One region of the Escherichia ruysiae genome, then DNA from elsewhere that is predicted to be linked to it. Evidence: predicted binding sites of a transcription regulator. Region 1 holds the regulator's gene; each other region holds the start of a gene.
The links. Region 1 encodes PurR, which represses purine synthesis genes. Its sites were predicted from a motif close to CANGCAAACGTTTGCNTG; they were not measured.
Positions count from the first base shown of each region.

Region 2: purM (phosphoribosylformylglycinamidine cyclo-ligase) is a predicted target of PurR. The motif match lies at 3,788-3,805, and genes of this name have one in related genera.
Region 3: gcvT (glycine cleavage system aminomethyltransferase GcvT) is a predicted target of PurR. The motif match lies at 2,741-2,758, and genes of this name have one in related genera.

Region 1 is NZ_JAVIWS010000001.1:242,453-248,674, forward strand. Features, by position in the region: gene cfa (cyclopropane fatty acyl phospholipid synthase) at 1-711, opposite strand, end outside; gene punC (purine nucleoside transporter PunC) at 1,001-2,212, opposite strand; gene punR (DNA-binding transcriptional activator PunR) at 2,325-3,257, shown strand; gene purR (HTH-type transcriptional repressor PurR) at 3,254-4,279, opposite strand; gene cydH (cytochrome bd-I accessory subunit CydH) at 4,577-4,666, shown strand; gene RGV86_RS01345 (MFS transporter) at 4,832-6,001, shown strand; gene sodB (superoxide dismutase [Fe]) at 6,147-6,222, opposite strand, start outside.
Region 2 is NZ_JAVIWS010000001.1:1,293,445-1,299,666, reverse strand. Features, by position in the region: gene ppk1 (polyphosphate kinase 1) at 1-1,879, opposite strand, end outside; gene purN (phosphoribosylglycinamide formyltransferase) at 2,050-2,688, opposite strand; gene purM (phosphoribosylformylglycinamidine cyclo-ligase) at 2,688-3,725, opposite strand; gene upp (uracil phosphoribosyltransferase) at 4,049-4,675, shown strand; gene uraA (uracil permease) at 4,761-6,050, shown strand; gene RGV86_RS06535 (DnaA inactivator Hda) at 6,145-6,222, shown strand, end outside.
Region 3 is NZ_JAVIWS010000001.1:1,697,133-1,703,354, forward strand. Features, by position in the region: gene gcvP (aminomethyl-transferring glycine dehydrogenase) at 1-1,027, opposite strand, end outside; gene gcvH (glycine cleavage system protein GcvH) at 1,145-1,534, opposite strand; gene gcvT (glycine cleavage system aminomethyltransferase GcvT) at 1,558-2,652, opposite strand; partial or broken gene RGV86_RS22445 (hypothetical protein) at 2,966-3,025, shown strand; gene ubiI (FAD-dependent 2-octaprenylphenol hydroxylase) at 3,100-4,302, opposite strand; gene ubiH (2-octaprenyl-6-methoxyphenyl hydroxylase) at 4,325-5,503, opposite strand; gene pepP (Xaa-Pro aminopeptidase) at 5,500-6,222, opposite strand, start outside.

The sequences.
Region 1 (6,222 bases):
CATTCCCACTGAAACAATGCGGTCAAATTGATCGTTCAGGTCACGGTAATCTTGCAGCAATATGGTGACATCCAGACCTTCGCAGCGATCCTGAGCCATTTTCTGCTGTTCAGCAGAAATGGTGACACCCACCACACTTACGTCATAGTTAGACGCCATGTAGTGCGCCAGTCCGCCCCACCCGCAGCCAATATCCAGTACGCGCATCCCTGGTTTCAACTGCAATTTTTCACAGATCATTTTAAGCTTCGCTTGTTGGGCAGATTCCAGATTATCGGCATCTTTCCAGTAAGCGCAGGAATACTGCATGAAGGGATCAAGCATACGGCTGAACAGGTCATTACCCAGATCGTAATGCTCTTTGCCGACTATCCAGGCACGTTTTTTACTCTGCAAATTGAAGAGACGAGCGCCTGCGATGCGCAGAGTGTCTTTGAAATGATGGGGGAGTTGGTTTTCGAGACCTGCGCGTAAGACTTTGCTAAAAAACATATCCAGTCGGTCACATTCCCACCAGCCATCCATATAACTTTCGCCTAACCCCAACGATCCTTCCTGCAGAACGCGTTTAAAAAAATCGGGGTTTTTAACACGAATATCCGCCGGGGCAGAACCGTTGATGGCTATACCGGCGCGGCTAAGTAATTCGTTGGCGATTCTGTACCAGTTGTCATCCGGTACGCTGACTTCTTCTATACACGATGAACTCATAGTTTCTCCATCACTGGTCGGTGATCAGAACCTTAAAACAGCGTAGACGCTTTTTGGGCTTTGTGAGAAATCTCGCAGAAAATCCGCGAGTCTATAATCCGACGTAGAACAGAGGGAAAGGAGGAACCCTTGCCGAAATGACCATCCATAGCAATCCGGGAACGCTCCTGTCCCCGTAAAAACATAATATTTATCGTAATCTTAACAACTGGAAATTAGTATAGGCCGCTAATTTCAATCATACAACAAAATTTTGTTAGCAGCCTAAGTATAAAGATGTCGATATAGATCAATGTGATTCGCTATGAGCGACTTCGGCATTACCATGATTCTGGCAACCAGGTTCTTCACAACGTTGCATCATGTAACCCAGAGAAGCCAGTACCACGGTCGATAACATCACGCAGGTGGTGGTGAGCAGTGGTGTGCTAACGCTGATGAGCCAGGAAACCACAAGGCTTGCGAGGAAGCACAGTCCCAGTTGCAGTGTGTTCTGCAATGCTGCAGCGCGGCCGGTCGCATGTGGGAAGGGGCGCAGCGCCTGGGCGACAACAATCGGGTAGATTGCGCCGTTAGCAATAGCCATCACACAGAATGGGATCAGGATTTCGACCAGCGAAACATGGCTAATGAAGCCAGCAGCCCAGGTCGCCACGACACTGACAGCAAACAGCGCCAGCAGCCACGGTAATAATTGTTTGCCTTGCCATTTTTGCAATGCTGCGCGACAGCCATAACCACCAATCAGAAACGCGATGGTTTGTGGTACATAACTTAAACCAATGACTGCCGGGCTGTAGCCCATCTCGCTAAGGATGAACGGTGAACCGGTCAGCCAGGCAAAGAAACTGGCTGAACAGGCCGCATAAATCAGCACGTTGCCGCGATAGGTTTTTGAACGCAGCAGATCGGTAAAGGTCAGTCCATCCTGACTATCGTTACGTGCTTTAGTCGTGGGTTTAAGCCAGAAAATGGGCAGAATAAGTACTACGGTAATGGCAAACAAGGTGGCGAAAATCGCCTGCCAGGAAAAATGAACCAGCAGCCAGCTACCTAAAAGAGGAGCAAGGGCAGGAGAGAGTCCCACCAATGGCATGATCGTGGCGAAAATACGATTCACTTTTTGTGAAGGATAGTAATCCGTCACCAACGCCTGCCAGATAACTGCGGCGGCACAGACACCAACCGCTTGCACAAACCGTAATACCAGCAGAGTGATGGCGTTATCCACCCATAACATCCCCAGACTACCTAATGCAAAAATTGTCAGGCCGATTAATAACACCGGTTTACGACCATAACGGTCGGAGAGCGGCCCCCACAGAAGTTGGGCTGCGGCAAAACCGGCAAGGAACAGACTAAGGCTGGCACTGACAGCAGACGCAGGCGTTTGCAAATCGGCCTGAATGGCGGCGAAAGCGGGCAGATACATATCGGTTGCCAGAAAACCGAGTACGCTCAAACCCGCCAGCCAGACTAAAAATCTTTTCCCAGGTTGCATGTATATTCTCTAAATTTCTCAGTTAAACACCGTCGCAAAGTGTAGGGAGTGAAATTCCTGTTGTGAAACGGTAATATTTGATGACTGGTTTCAAAAATTTTGCAGGCAAACTATGTGGTCTGAGTATTCTCTCGAAGTGGTTGATGCGGTAGCGCGTAATGGCAGTTTTAGTGCTGCGGCTCAGGAGTTACATCGCGTTCCTTCAGCGGTCAGCTATACCGTGCGTCAGCTGGAAGAGTGGCTGGCGGTGCCGCTTTTTGAACGGCGTCATCGTGATGTGGAACTGACCGCTGCCGGGGCGTGGTTTCTCAAAGAAGGGCGCTCTGTTGTCAAAAAAATGCAGATCACTCGCCAGCAATGTCAGCAGATTGCGAACGGCTGGCGCGGTCAGTTAGCCATTGCGGTGGATAATATCGTCAGGCCAGAACGTACACGGCAGATGATCGTTGATTTCTATCGCCATTTTGATGACGTTGAACTTCTGGTATTTCAGGAAGTATTTAACGGTGTCTGGGATGCGCTTTCCGACGGGCGCGTGGAACTGGCGATTGGCGCGACACGAGCGATTCCGGTGGGCGGTCGTTACGCCTTCCGTGATATGGGGATGTTGAGCTGGAGTTGTGTTGTTGCCCGTCATCATCCGCTTGCGTCAATGAATGGGCCATTCAGCGATGATACGTTGCGCAACTGGCCATCGCTGGTGCGCGAAGACACCTCGCGGACGCTACCAAAACGTATTACCTGGCTGCTGGATAACCAAAAGCGCCTTGTTGTACCGGACTGGGAATCATCGGCAACGTGTATTTCGGCTGGGTTATGCATCGGTATGGTGCCGACACATTTCGCCAAACCGTGGCTTAATGAGGGGAAGTGGGTAGCACTAGAACTGGAAAATCCATTCCCTGATTCAGCATGTTGTCTGACCTGGCAGCAGAATGATATGTCGCCTGCTTTAACCTGGTTGCTTGAGTATCTCGGCGATAGTGAGACGCTGAATAAGGAGTGGCTGCGGGAGCCGGAAGAGACTCCCGCAACGGGTGATTAACGACGATAGTCGCGGAACGGGCCATCAGCCACGGAGCGACGTTCAATCAACCGTGGATGAACTTCAATTGACTGCGGTTCTTCGCGTTTGTTGACGATACGATCCAACAGCATATTGAACGCCGTTTCACCCAGCGAATCTTTTGGCTGATGGATAGTGGTCAGTGCCGGGGTAAAGTAGCGAGCGTTGCGCACGTTATCATAACCGATCAGCGAAACATCCTGCGGGACGCGCAGCCCCATTTCATCAGCGGCACAGAGTGCGCCCATTGCCATAATATCGCCGCCACAGAAGACAGCGGTAGGTCTGTGTGGTTGCGACAGGATTTGCTGCATGGCGCGATAACCTGATTCAGGCTCAAAGTCACCTTGCACAATCCAGTTTTCCGGCACTTTGATCATGGCTTCTTCCATCGCTTTCATAAAGCCCGCCAAACGACCTGCACCGGTGTTACGCTCCAGAGGACCAGGAATAACGCCAATTTCGCGGTGACCGCGTTCAATCAGATAGCGCCCGGCCATGTAACCGCCTTCAAAAGCGTTATCGATAACCGCATCGGTAAAGTCTGCTTTTGCTTCACCCCAGTCCATCACCACCATCGGGATATGGCGATACTCTTCCAGCATCGCCAGCAACGGTTCCGGATACTCCGAACACATCACCAGCAGGCCATCGACGCGTTTTTGCGCCATCATCGACAGATAAGCCCGCTGTTTCTCAAGATTGTTCCACGCATTGCCCAGAATCAGCGTGTAGCCTTTCTGGAAGCAATTTTTTTCTACCGCTTCAATGATTTCGGCGAAATAGGCCGCTTCGCTGCTGGTCGCCAGCAAACCGATAGACTTGGTGTGGTTAACCTTCAGGCTACGCGCCACCGCGCTAGGGGAGTAGTGTAATTCTTTGATCGCTGCCCACACAGCATTGCGCGTTTCTTCAGCGACGAAACGTGTTTTGTTGATTACGTGTGACACAGTTGTAGTGGAAACGTTTGCTCGTTTCGCTACATCTTTTATTGTTGCCATTCCATTTCACTCCAGACCCTAACTTCAGCTCCTGCAAAATCGCAAGGTAAACGTTTGCCTTTACACACCTTACGCACAACAAAAGTGTTGCGGTACGCCGGGAAAATGACACAGAGCGTCAGGAAGGGGTCAATGGCCAGTACGCAAATAATGTAAGCGTGGAATTTTGGCCGATCTTGATGAAAAGGGGAAGTAGTAAAAACACTTATCATTATAAATGACGGGAGATTTTTTCATCACAGTATGTAAAAATGCGTAATATCACTTTTTGTGGGGTAATAAAAAGGAGAAAACTTGATGAGCACCGACCTTAAATTTTCACTGGTAACAACCATTATCGTTCTTGGTTTGATCGTGGCCGTGGGTTTGACTGCCGCGCTACACTGATTTCCCCTCGAGGGAGCGCGTTCTCCCTCACATCTCCTTCCTCTTTGTTAGCAAAATGGCAAAAGTGTTTTCTCTTTTTGTTATTTTCATTCTTTTGTGATTGATGTCATGCTTTCGCCACTTTGATGAACATCGCGTGATGACGCGAAGAGGTGGAGATTAGGCATGAAAATTAACTATCCGTTGCTGGCGCTGGCAATTGGCGCATTTGGTATCGGGACAACGGAATTCTCGCCAATGGGCTTGTTGCCCGTTATTGCGCGTGGTGTGGATGTCTCGATTCCCGCTGCCGGAATGTTAATCAGCGCCTATGCGGTTGGCGTGATGGTTGGCGCGCCATTGATGACGCTTCTGCTTTCTCATCGTGCCCGCCGTAGTGCGCTGATTTTCCTGATGGCGATTTTCACGCTCGGTAACGTACTTTCTGCCATCGCACCGGACTATATGACGCTGATGCTTTCACGCATTTTAACCAGCCTGAATCACGGGGCGTTTTTTGGTCTGGGGTCTGTCGTGGCAGCAAGCGTGGTGCCAAAACATAAACAGGCCAGCGCAGTTGCAACTATGTTTATGGGCTTAACACTGGCGAATATCGGTGGCGTTCCGGCGGCAACCTGGCTTGGGGAAACTATTGGCTGGCGTATGTCATTTCTGGCAACGGCGGGGCTGGGTGTGATTTCAATGGTGAGCCTGTTCTTCTCTTTACCTAAAGGTGGCGCAGGGGCGCGGCCTGACGTGAAAAAAGAGCTGGCGGTACTGTTGCGTCCACAGGTGCTGTCTGCATTGCTGACGACGGTGCTGGGCGCTGGCGCAATGTTCACCCTCTACACCTATATTTCTCCGGTACTGCAAAGTATCACTCACGCAACGCCGGTGTTCGTCACTGCAATGCTGGTGCTGATTGGTGTCGGATTCTCTATCGGTAACTTTCTCGGCGGCAAACTTGCAGATCGTTCAGTTAACGGCACGTTGAAAGGCTTTTTGCTGCTGCTGATGGTGATTATGCTCGCGATCCCGTTCCTGGCGCGAAATGAGTTTGGCGCGGCTATTAGCATGGTGGTGTGGGGCGCTGCAACCTTTGCGGTTGTACCACCGTTGCAGATGCGTGTAATGCGCGTTGCCAGCGAAGCGCCGGGTTTGTCTTCATCAGTAAATATTGGTGCCTTTAACCTTGGAAATGCGCTGGGTGCCGCAGCCGGTGGTGCAGTGATTTCCGGTGGTCTGGGATACAGTTTTGTGCCGGTGATGGGGGCGATTGTCGCGGGGCTGGCATTGTTGCTGGTATTTATGTCAGCCAGAAAACAACCTGAAGCAGTTTGCGTTGCCAACAGCTAATAAACAAAAACGCAGAAGGATAACCTTCTGCGTTACAGTTTGCAGGCAAAGTGCGATTTATCTTGCCGGATGTGGTGTTAATGCCTCATCCGCGTAGGCCTGATAAGCGTAGCGCATCAGGCAATGCTGCATTTGCCATCAGTGATTATGCGGCGAGATTTTTTGCTACGAATTCCCAGTTTACCAGCGCCCAGAAGTGCTCCAGATAACCCGGACGTGCA
Region 2 (6,222 bases), 1.1 Mb from region 1:
GTGTAGCCACTTCAATACGATAATCAATATTGCGTGTCATCCAGTCGGCGGAAGAAAGGTAAACTTTTTTATCGCCGCCGTTTTCAAAAATATAAACCCGATCATGTTCAAGGTAACGATCGACAATACTAATAGCACGAATATTGTCGCTAATACCTTCCAGATTGGGGATCAGCGAACACATTCCGCGTACCAGTAGATTCACCGGCACGCCGGAACTGGAGGCCGCATACAGTCGATCGACCAGACCTTTATCGACCAGGTTATTCAGTTTCAGGGTAATACCGCAAGGCAGCCCTTGTTGAGCGTTGGCTATCTCACGGTCCACCATTTCATACAGCAAACGACGGGAGTTTTGCGGCGACACCATTAAATAATCGAAAGTCACCGGACGGTATGGATTTTCAATAAAGTTGAACACCCGCCGTACTTCGTTGGTGATGCGCGCATCGGCGGTCAGCAGTGAGTAGTCGGTATAAAGACGCGCGGTTTTTTCATTAAAGTTCCCGGTTCCGATATGCGCGTAACGCACGACTTCGCCGTTTTCTTTACGTGAAATCAGGAACAGTTTGGCGTGAATTTTCAGCCCCGGCGCAGAGAAAATCACGTGTACGCCCGCTTCAGTCAGCCGTTTTGCCCAGTGAATGTTGGCTTCTTCATCGAAACGCGCCTGTAACTCAACCACCACGGTGACTTTCTTACCGTTGTGAGCGGCGTGGATCATCGAGTCGATGATGCGCGAATCTTTCGCTACGCGGTAAATGTTAATTTTAATCGCCAGTACGCTTGGGTCGAACGAGGCCTGGCGTAGCAGTTCCAGCACATGTTCAAAAGTGTGATAAGGATAATAGAGCAGCACATCGTGTTCGCGAATGGCATCAAAACCGTTACGGAACTGGGCTTTATCAAACCAAATGTGGCGTAAACGTGGCAGTGGCTTATTCACCAGATTCGCTTTGCCGACATTGGGGAAATTAATAAAGTCTTTAAAATTATGATAACGACCACCGGGTACGATGGAGTCGTAGCGGGAAATCGTCAGTTTTTCGCGCAACACCTCAACCAGAGCACTGGGCATATCGCGCTGATAAACAAAACGCACCGGTTCTGCGGTTAAACGCTGCTTCAGACTGGAAGACATCAGCTCCATCAGGCTGGCTTCCATCTCGTGCACTAAATCGTATTCAGCATCGCGGGTCATCTTCATTGAATAGGCATTCAGCGCGTCATAATCAAAGAAGCCTTTGAAAATATCATCAAGGCAGTAACGCAGAATGTTATCCAGAAGAATCATAGGCTTGCGTCTGCGCGGTGCTTCCGGTGGCAAATTCACAAAGCGCGGCACTTTATCTGAGGGGATCTCCAGCAGCGCGTAACGAATAGTGTCGCCACGGATAATTTCTACCGCCAGATAGGTGTAGTCATCTTTCAGGAACTGCACTAAGTCAGTGTCAGGGTTGATTAGAATCGGCGTAATGTGCTGACGCAGATACTGCTTAAAATAATGACGCAGCCAGTTTTGTTGATTGACAGAGAGCTGGCGTTCATTAATCAGGAAAATCTGGTTGCGCGCCATCTCCAGCAACAGTTCGTTGTAGAGGCCGTCGAATTCCTGATCGGCTTTCAGCACGCGGGATTGAATTTTGCCCAGCAAATGGCGGGAATGAGAATTAGAACCTTGTTCTTCGCTAATAATGATGCGTCGCTTCAGTTCAGCGAAGCGGACTTTATAGAACTCATCAAGGTTATTGGAATAGATCCCCAGGAAACGCATCCTTTCAATCAGCGGGTTAGATTTGTCCGCCGCTTCCTGAAGCACGCGTTCATTGAACGATAACCAACTGAGCTCTTTTTCGATGTATAGCTTTTCCTGACCCATTACCACTTTTACTCCGTTTTATTCACGGGACACTGCCTGGATATTATGGCGAGCAATATTGGCAGATGTCCAACTATGCCAGAAAAGGGAGAAAAAAACTGCTGGAGCCTGCGATTTACAGGTGAATTGAAAAACGCCAACGCAGGGCTGGCGCTTTAACTACGGCGGCGTTACTCGTCGGCAGCGTAGCCCTGCGGCGGCAGACGCTGACCATCCAGCCACGCGGCGTTTTCGTGCATCTTCAGACGACCATCGGCAAACCAGCTAATCACCAGCGGATAAATAGCGTGCTCCTGGGTTTGTACGCGGGCGGTGATTTCATCTTCTGTATCACCGGCAAATACAGGGACTTTTGCCTGTAAAATAACCGGCCCACCGTCCAGTTCATCGGTAACGAAATGCACCGATGTACCGTGTTCCTCGTCGCCATTTTCCAGCGCCTGACGATGGGTGTGCAAACCGGGATATTTTGGCAGCAGGGAAGGGTGAATGTTCAGCAAACGACCAGCATAGTGGGAGACAAACGCCGGGCTGAGAATGCGCATAAAACCGGCCAGTACAACCACGTCGGGAGCGTACATATCGATCTCGTGAATCAACTCCCGGTCATAGGCTTCACGACTGTCAAACGCGCTGGCGATGAGCGTATGCGTTGCAATACCGGCTTTGCGGGCGCGTTCAAGGCCGAACGCGTCGGCCTTATTACTGAAAACTGCCCGTAGGGTGCCTTTAATTTTGTTGGTTTTGCAGGCGTCTATAATTGCCTGCAAGTTACTTCCGTTGCCGGAAATAAGCACCACAATATTCATTATTCGATAACCACGCGTTGTTCGGAATCAGAGGCTTTGATGATACCGATTTTCCACGCGTTTTCACCGTTGGCATTAAGCAGAGTGAGAGCTTTGTCCACTTCCGGAGCAGGCAGGGCGATAATCATCCCGACGCCGCAGTTGAAGGTGCGATACATTTCATGGCGCTCGACATTACCCGCCGTTTGCAGCCAGTTGAACACTTCCGGCCACTGCCAGGAGGATTCATCAATGACTGCCTGAGTGTTTTCCGGCAATACGCGCGGAATATTTTCCCAGAAGCCGCCACCGGTCAGGTGCGCAATAGCGTGCACGTCGACCTTTTCGATCAACTCCAGCACTGACTTCACGTAAATGCGGGTCGGTGCCAACAGATGATCGGCTAATGGCTTACCATCAAGTTCGGTAGTTTGTGGATCACAACCGCTGACTTCGAGAATTTTGCGCACCAGCGAATAGCCGTTCGAATGCGGGCCGCTGGAGCCAAGCGCAATCAGCACATCACCGTCGCTGACTTTAGAACCGTCGATGATTTCTGATTTTTCTACCACGCCAACGCAGAAACCCGCAACGTCATAATCTTCACCGTGATACATCCCCGGCATTTCCGCCGTTTCGCCACCTACCAGCGAACACCCGGATTGCAGACAACCTTCGGCGATGCCGCTGATCACTGATGAAGCAGTATCGACATCTAATTTTCCGGTTGCGTAATAGTCGAGGAAAAACAGCGGCTCAGCGCCTTGCACCACCAGGTCATTAACGCACATGGCGACCAGATCGATACCAATGGTGTCGTGACGTTTTAAGTCCATTGCCAGGCGCAGCTTGGTGCCTACACCGTCAGTGCCGGAAACCAGCACGGGTTCACGATATTTTTGCGGCAACGCACACAGCGCACCGAAGCCGCCCAGACCGCCCATCACTTCCGGGCGACGCGTTTTCTTCACTACGCCTTTGATTCTTCCAACCAGAGCATTACCTGCGTCTATATCAACACCGGCATCTTTGTAGCTAAGAGAGGTTTTATCGGTCACTGCTTGGGTCCCCACGCGTTACTTGCGGTAGAAAAATAAAATTCGGCGCAATTCTAACAGGGAAAGCAAACGTTTGCGAGACTGCTTTACATAACCTTTTTTAACCTCTTTTTACCGAGAGAGTGACAAAAAAATGTGTACATAGAGAGGATGAATGATTTTTTGCCAGGATAATTACCACTATTAACTATTTGATTATAAAATAACTTTATCTAAAATCTTTATGATCTTGACTGAAGTCAACGAAAATAATATTGCCGCCTTGAAGAAAGGCGGTATAATCCGTCGATTTTTTTTGTGGCTGCCCTCAAAGGAGAAAGAGTATGAAGATCGTGGAAGTCAAACACCCACTCGTCAAACACAAGCTGGGACTGATGCGTGAGCAAGATATCAGCACCAAGCGCTTTCGCGAACTCGCTTCCGAAGTGGGTAGCCTGCTGACTTACGAAGCGACCGCTGACCTCGAAACTGAAAAAGTAACCATCGAAGGCTGGAACGGCCCGGTGGAAATCGACCAGATTAAAGGTAAGAAAATTACCGTGGTGCCGATTCTGCGCGCTGGTCTGGGGATGATGGATGGCGTGCTGGAAAACGTTCCGAGCGCGCGCATCAGCGTAGTCGGTATGTACCGTAATGAAGAAACGCTGGAACCAGTACCGTACTTCCAGAAACTGGTTTCTAACATCGATGAGCGTATGGCGCTGATCGTTGACCCAATGCTGGCAACCGGTGGTTCCGTTATCGCGACTATCGACCTGTTGAAAAAAGCGGGCTGCAGCAGCATCAAAGTTCTGGTGCTGGTCGCTGCACCAGAAGGTATCGCTGCGCTGGAAAAAGCGCACCCGGACGTCGAGCTATATACTGCATCGATTGACCAGGGATTGAACGAGCACGGATACATTATTCCGGGTCTTGGCGATGCCGGTGACAAAATCTTTGGTACAAAATAAAGAATAAAAATAATTAAAGCCGACTTTAAGAGTCGGCTTTTTTTTGAGTAAAGCGCCTATAACACATAATACAGAGGAATATACTATGACGCGCCGTGCTATCGGGGTGAGTGAAAGACCGCCACTTTTACAGACAATCCCGCTTAGTTTGCAACATTTGTTCGCCATGTTTGGTGCAACCGTCCTGGTGCCCGTCTTATTTCATATTAACCCGGCGACTGTACTGTTATTTAACGGTATCGGGACGCTGCTGTATCTCTTTATCTGTAAAGGGAAAATCCCGGCTTATCTTGGTTCCAGCTTTGCCTTTATTTCACCGGTATTGTTACTGTTGCCATTGGGATATGAAGTCGCGCTGGGCGGCTTTATTATGTGCGGCGTGCTGTTCTGCCTGGTCTCTTTCATCGTGAAGAAAGCGGGAACCGGCTGGCTGGACGTGCTGTTTCCACCTGCGGCAATGGGCGCAATCGTTGCCGTTATCGGTCTGGAGCTGGCGGGCGTAGCTGCCGGTATGGCGGGTTTACTCCCGGCTGAAGGGCAAACGCCAGACTCCAAAACCATCATCATCTCTATTACCACCCTGGCGGTCACGGTTTTAGGTTCCGTGCTGTTCCGTGGTTTCCTGGCAATTATCCCGATTTTAATTGGCGTGCTGGTGGGTTACGCGCTCTCCTTCGCCATGGGAATTGTCGATACCACGCCGATTATTAATGCTCACTGGTTTGCGCTGCCAACCCTCTATACGCCGCGCTTCGAGTGGTTCGCTATTCTGACTATTCTGCCAGCGGCATTAGTGGTTATTGCCGAACACGTAGGTCACCTGGTAGTAACGGCTAATATCGTCAAAAAAGATCTGCTGCGCGATCCGGGTCTGCACCGTTCGATGTTCGCTAACGGCCTGTCGACTGTGATCTCCGGCTTCTTTGGCTCCACGCCAAACACCACCTACGGGGAAAACATTGGCGTGATGGCGATCACCCGTGTTTACAGTACCTGGGTTATCGGCGGGGCGGCGATTTTTGCTATCCTGCTTTCCTGCGTCGGTAAACTGGCGGCTGCTATCCAGATGATTCCATTGCCGGTGATGGGCGGCGTTTCGCTGCTGCTTTATGGTGTCATCGGTGCTTCCGGTATTCGTGTTTTGATCGAATCGAAAGTGGATTACAACAAAGCACAGAACCTGATCCTGACTTCCGTGATTTTGATCATCGGCGTCAGTGGTGCCAAGGTAAACATCGGCGCGGCGGAGCTGAAAGGCATGGCGCTGGCGACTATCGTCGGTATCGGCTTAAGCCTGATCTTCAAACTGATTAGCGTGCTGCGCCCTGAAGAAGTGGTGCTGGACGCAGAAGACGCAGATATAACAGACAAATAATGTACCGACCGGGCAGTGCTGCTGCCCGGTTCAAACATCATGGGATTCTGTGGTAAACTTCTCGCGATTTTGTGAAATCCTGGTTGAGGTATCTCTGAACACACCGGCACAGCTCTCTTTGCCACTTTATCTTCCTGACGACGAAACCTTTGCAAGTTTCTGGCCGGGGGAT
Region 3 (6,222 bases), 1.5 Mb from region 1:
TTGCCAGCAGAACCTGGGAAGTACAAATGTTGGAGTTCGCTTTCTCGCGACGAATATGTTGTTCGCGAGTCTGCATTGCCATGCGTAGCGCAGTATTACCAGCCGCATCTTTCGATACGCCGATAATGCGCCCCGGCATGGAGCGTTTGTATTCATCTTTCGCCGCAAAGAATGCTGCGTGTGGGCCACCGTAGCCCATCGGTACGCCAAAGCGTTGCGCCGAACCAAAGACAATATCCGCGCCCTGTTTACCCGGCGCGGTTAACAGCACCAGCGCCATAATATCGGCGGCAACGCTGACCACAATTTTGCGTGATTTCAGTTCGCTGATGAGCGCAGTGTAGTCGTGAATTTCACCAGTAGTACCGACCTGCTGTAACAGCACGCCGAAGACTTCCTGATGATCGAGCACTTTTTGCGCGTCATCGACAATGATTTCAAAACCAAAGGTTGCTGCACGGGTGCGAACCACATCCAGCGTTTGCGGATGAACGTCAGAAGCAACGAAGAAGCGATTGGCATTTTTCAGTTTGCTGACGCGTTTAGCCATCGCCATTGCTTCGGCGGCAGCGGTAGCTTCGTCCAGCAGAGACGCCGAAGCCATATCCAGCCCGGTCAGATCCAGCGTTACCTGCTGGAAGTTGAGTAGTGCTTCAAGGCGCCCCTGAGAAACTTCAGGTTGATACGGGGTATACGCGGTATACCAGCCCGGATTTTCCAGCATGTTACGCAGGATAACCGGCGGTAACTGCACGGCGGTGTAACCCATGCCGATGTAAGACGTGAAGCGTTTATTGCGACTGGCAATAGCCTTGAGTTCTGCCAGTGCGGCGTATTCGGTCGCCGGTGCGCCAACCTGCGGCGGAGTCGCAAGCTGAATATCTTTCGGCACAATCTGGCCGGTCAGCGCGTTTAACGATTGTGCACCAACGGCATTCAGCATTTCTTGCTGTTGCGCGGCGTCCGGTCCGATATGGCGTTCAATAAAAGCGCCGCTGTTTTCAAGCTGGCTTAACGTCTGTGTCATGAGCGATGGTTCCTGAAACGTGCAGTGAATTGTGAACCTCTCTCCTTGCGAAGAGAGTGAGGGTGAGGCGTAAATTTCCTCACCCTGATCCTCTCCCGCAGAAGAGGAATAAAGCCGTTACTCGTCTTCTAACAATGCTTCGTATGCGGTCGCATCCAGCAGTGAATCCAGTTCGCTTTCATCGCTGGCTTTGATTTTAAAGATCCAACCGCCTGCATACGGTTCGCTGTTCACCAGTTCCGGGGAATCGCTCAGTGCGTCGTTTACCGCCACGATTTCACCGCTTACTGGCGCATAAATGTCTGACGCCGCTTTTACTGATTCGGCAACCGCGCAGTCATCGCCCGCGCTAACCGTTGCGCCCACTTCCGGCAGGTCAACAAACACCATATCGCCTAACAGCTCCTGAGCGTGTTCGGTGATGCCAACGGTGTAAGTGCCGTCGGCTTCTTTACGCAGCCATTCGTGTTCTTTGCTGTATTTCAGTTCTGCTGGTACGTTGCTCATCAATCAATCTCCAAAAAAGTAAATCACGCGACGGCTTTGCCGTTACGCACAAAAACAGGTTTCGTCACTTTAACCGGCATTTCACGGTTGCGAATTTGCACAATCGCTGTTTCACCAATACCTTCCGGCACGCGCGCCAGCGCAATGCTGTAACCCAGCGTCGGGGAGAAAGTACCGCTGGTGATAATGCCTTCATGCTGGTTGCCCTGCGCGTCAGTAAAACGTACCGGCAGTTCATTACGCAGCACGCCTTTTTCGGTCATCACCAGACCAACCAGTTTTTCTGTGCCATGCTCACGCTGCACTTCCAGAGCTTCACGACCGATGAAGTCACGATCTGCCGGTTCCCAGGCGATAGTCCAGCCCATATTGGCGGCTAAAGGAGAAATAGTTTCGTCCATCTCCTGACCATAAAGATTCATACCCGCTTCCAGACGCAGTGTGTCACGCGCGCCCAGGCCACAGGGTTTAACACCCGCTTCCACTAGCGCGCGCCAGAAATCGGCCGCTTTTTCATTGGGCAGCGCAATTTCATAACCCGCTTCACCGGTGTAACCGGTGGTGGCAATAAACAGATCGCCCGCCTGCACGCCAAAGAACGGTTTCATCCCTTCCACCGCCTGACGCTGGGCGTCATTAAACAGTGTGGCAGCTTTTGCCTGAGCATTAGGCCCTTGTACGGCGATCATGGAAAGGTCATCACGAACGGTAATGTCGATGCCGAAAGGTTCAGCGTGTTGGGTAATCCAGGAGAGGTCTTTTTCGCGGGTAGCGGAGTTAACAACGAGGCGGAAGAAATCTTCAGTAAAGTAGTAGACGATGAGATCATCTATCACACCACCAGAGGCATTCAACATCCCGGAGTAGAGGGCTTTACCGCTTTTGGTGAGTTTCGCCACATCGTTCGCCAATAGATAACGCAGAAACTCCCTGGTGCGGCTGCCGCGAAGATCGACGATGGTCATATGCGACACATCAAACATTCCGGCATCGGTACGTACCGCATGATGTTCGTCGATTTGCGAACCGTAATGCAGCGGCATCATCCAGCCGTGGAAATCCACCATGCGAGCGCCGCAAAGCGTGTGTTGTTCGTACAAAGGAGTCTGTTGTGCCATCTTGTCCTCATTGAATAAGCGGGGCTGACAACTTTTCATGGTGAAATTATCACCACGAAACCCAGCATCGGAGCCACTCCCGGTCCCCAACGCAATCGTTCTCTTTTGCCTGAACTTACCACCGAAACAGACTGTTAACCATAAGGTAAAATTGATCATCACATTAGCTTATGGTTAAAAAACACAAAAATCTCAACAGAATAAAAAACCAAAAATTTATTTTATTTTTATACAAATATGATGCTTTCAGGAATGCGATTTGGATAAACCAATATTAAGAACTGAAAATATGCCAAAAATCACTCAATAAAAAAATCGTAACATTAGAAAATATAATGCGAAATTGATGGTGAAATTAGTTTATTTCAAATGAGCAAAATCTCCCGGCGAAAAAACCGGGAGAAGAAAGTGTGATGGGTATCAAATAAACAGTTGAGGAGAAATTTTTTAACGCAGCCATTCAGGCAAATCATTTAATCCCATAGCCTGACGGATCAGTTGTGGTTTAACGCCAGGAAGCGTATCGGCCAGTTTCAGGCCAATATCACGCAGCAGTTTTTTCGCCGGATTGCCCCCGGAAAACAGATCGCGAAAGCCTTGCATACCAGCCAGCATCAGCGCCGCACTGTGCTTGCGGCTACGCTCATAGCGACGCAGGTAAATATACTGTCCGATGTCTTTGCCCTGGCGATGCAACCGTTTCAGTTCAGCAATCAGTTCTGCGGCATCCATAAAGCCGAGATTAACGCCCTGCCCCGCCAGCGGATGAATGGTATGCGCGGCGTCGCCCACCAGCGCCAGACGGTGCGCGGCAAACTGGCGCGCATAACGCCCCGTCAGCGGGAACACCTGACGCTCGCTCTCAACCCTGCATAAGCCCAGGCGATTATCAAAAGCGATATTTAACGCGCGATTAAATTCGTCTTCCCCTGCCTGCTGCATCCTCTGCGCTTCCTCTGGCGACAGTGACCAGACAATCGAGCAAAGATGCGGATCGCTAAGCGGTAAAAAGGCCAGAATCCCTTCGCCGTGGAAAACCTGCCGCGCCACCGCACCATGCGGTTCTTCCGTGCGAATGGTCGCCACCAGCGCGTGATGCTGATAATCCCAGAAAGTCAGCGGAATATCGGCTTTGTTGCGCAACCAGGAATTAGCGCCGTCCGCACCAATTACCAGACGCGCCGTTAACATGCTGCCATCTTTCAGCGTCAGGAAGGTTTCGTTCTCTCCCCAGGCGACCTGCTGTAATTCTGCGGGGGCTAGCAGGGTGATATCTGACGACTGCTGCACTTTGTTCCACAGCGCATAGTGAATAACTGAATTTTCAACAATATGCCCAAGATGGCTATAGCCCATGCTCTGATCGTCAAACGAGATGTGACCAAAGCTGTCTTTGTCCCACACTTCCATGCCGTGATAGCAACTGGCTCTACGGGAGAGAATGTCCTGCCAGACGCCAAGACGGGTAAGTAATTTTTCGCTGGCGGCATTGATAGCCGAAACGCGCAATTGTGGTGGTGCATCCGCCGCCAGAGGTTCAGGTACGCGCTGTTCCAGTACGGCAACACGTAAGCCGCTACCCTGTAAGCCGCAGGCAACCGCCAGCCCCACCATGCCGCCGCCAACAATGGCTACATCAACACTTTGCATTGTTTATTCCTTAAAACCGCCTTCAACGCGCGACCCAACCAAGGGTGCGCTGCGCCAGCACATCACGTGCCGGAGTGAATAATTCCATTGCCATCAGCCCGATGTTGCGCCCAACAACCAGCGGCGCCCAGCGGTTGGCAAAAATATGAACAAGGCTGTCTGTTACACCAATAGTCGCTTCGCGATCGCTCTGCCGACGCTGATGGTAACGGCACAAAATGCCGTAATCACCGATATCCTCTCCGCGTTCCTGCGCCTGAGTCAGAGTTTCAGCAAGGCTCATGACATCACGCATACCGAGATTAAATCCTTGCCCGGCAATCGGGTGCAGGGTTTGCGCCGCATTGCCCACCAGCACGGTGCGGTGGGTAATAGGTTTGGCGGCGCGGGTTAACGCCAGCGGATAAGCACTGCGTTTTCCGGCATGAGTAATTTGCCCCAGTCGCCAGCCAAACGCAGACTGGAGTTCACGGCAGAACTCATCATCACTCCACGCCAGTACCTCTTCGCGCCGTTCCAGTGGATGACACCAGACCAGCGAACAGCGTCCGTCAGACATCGGCAACATCGCCAACGGGCCATGTTTCGTGAAGCGTTCAAAAGCGCGTCCTTCGTGCGCAACGGAGGTCGCAACGTTGGCAATCACCGCCAGTTGCTCGTAAGGCTCCTGCTGCCAGTCAACGCCGCACGCGGTGGCTAACGCTGAATGGGTGCCGTCAGCGGCTACCAGCACACGCCCCGTCAGCGTCTCACCACTCTTCAGTTTCACCTCAACGTTACTCTGAGTACGAGCAACGTTAGCAACGCGATCCGGACAGTGCAGCGTTACGCCAGGCGCTTTGCGCAACAGCGCAAACAGTCGTTGTCCGACATTGTGCAACTCGACAACCTGCCCCAGCGCCGCCAGTTGATAATCTTCTGCGGCGAGGGTGACGAATCCGGCATGACCGCGATCGCTGACATGCACGGTAGTGATGGCGGTTGCGCAATCAGCCAAAGATTGCCAGACGCCGATACGTGCCAGTTGCTGGCAGGTGCCCGCCGCCAGCGCAATAGCCCGGCCATCAAAGCCCGGATGGGCATGTGACTCTGGCGCAGTCGCTTCAATCAAATGTACCGGCAGCGCCCCGTGACTTAACCGGGAAATAGCCAGCGCCAGCGTCGCGCCAGCCATGCCGCCACCGACGATGATTACGCTCATTGCTTTCTCGCAGCTGCCATCAACGCTTCGATTTCTTCCGGCTTTTTCACCACGCTGGCGGTGAGGTTTTCGTTGCCAGTTTCGGTAATCACAATGTCGTCTTCAATACGAATGCCGATACCGCGATATTGTTCTGGCACATCCGCATCCGGCGCGATATACAGCCCTGGCTCTACGGTCAGTACCATGCCCGGTTCAAGAATGCGCGAGCGATCCTGGCCATAAACACCTACGTCATGGACATCCAGCCCTAACCAATGGCTAAGGCCATGCATAAAGAAAGGACGATGTGCGTTTTGAGCGATCAGTTCATCAACATCACCTTTCAGGATGCCCAGTTTTACCAGGCCGCTAATCATGATACGCACCACTTCCCCGGTGACTTCCTGAATGGAAGTTCCCGGACGATACAAGCGCAAGCTGGTTTCGAGAGACTCCAGCACAATGTCGTAGATTTCACGCTGAGCCTGAGTGAATTTGCCGTTGACCGGGAAGGTGCGGGTAATATCGCCAGCGTAGCCTTTGTATTCACAGCCCGCGTCAATCAACACCAGATCACCGTCACGCAGTTCACACTCGTTTTCGGTGTAGTGCAGAATGCAGCCGTTTTCACCGCTGCCGACAATGGTGTTATAGGAAGGATAGCGCGCGCCGTGGCGGTTAAATTCGTGGTGAATTTCGCCTTCCAGATGGTACTCGAACATTCCCGGACGACATTT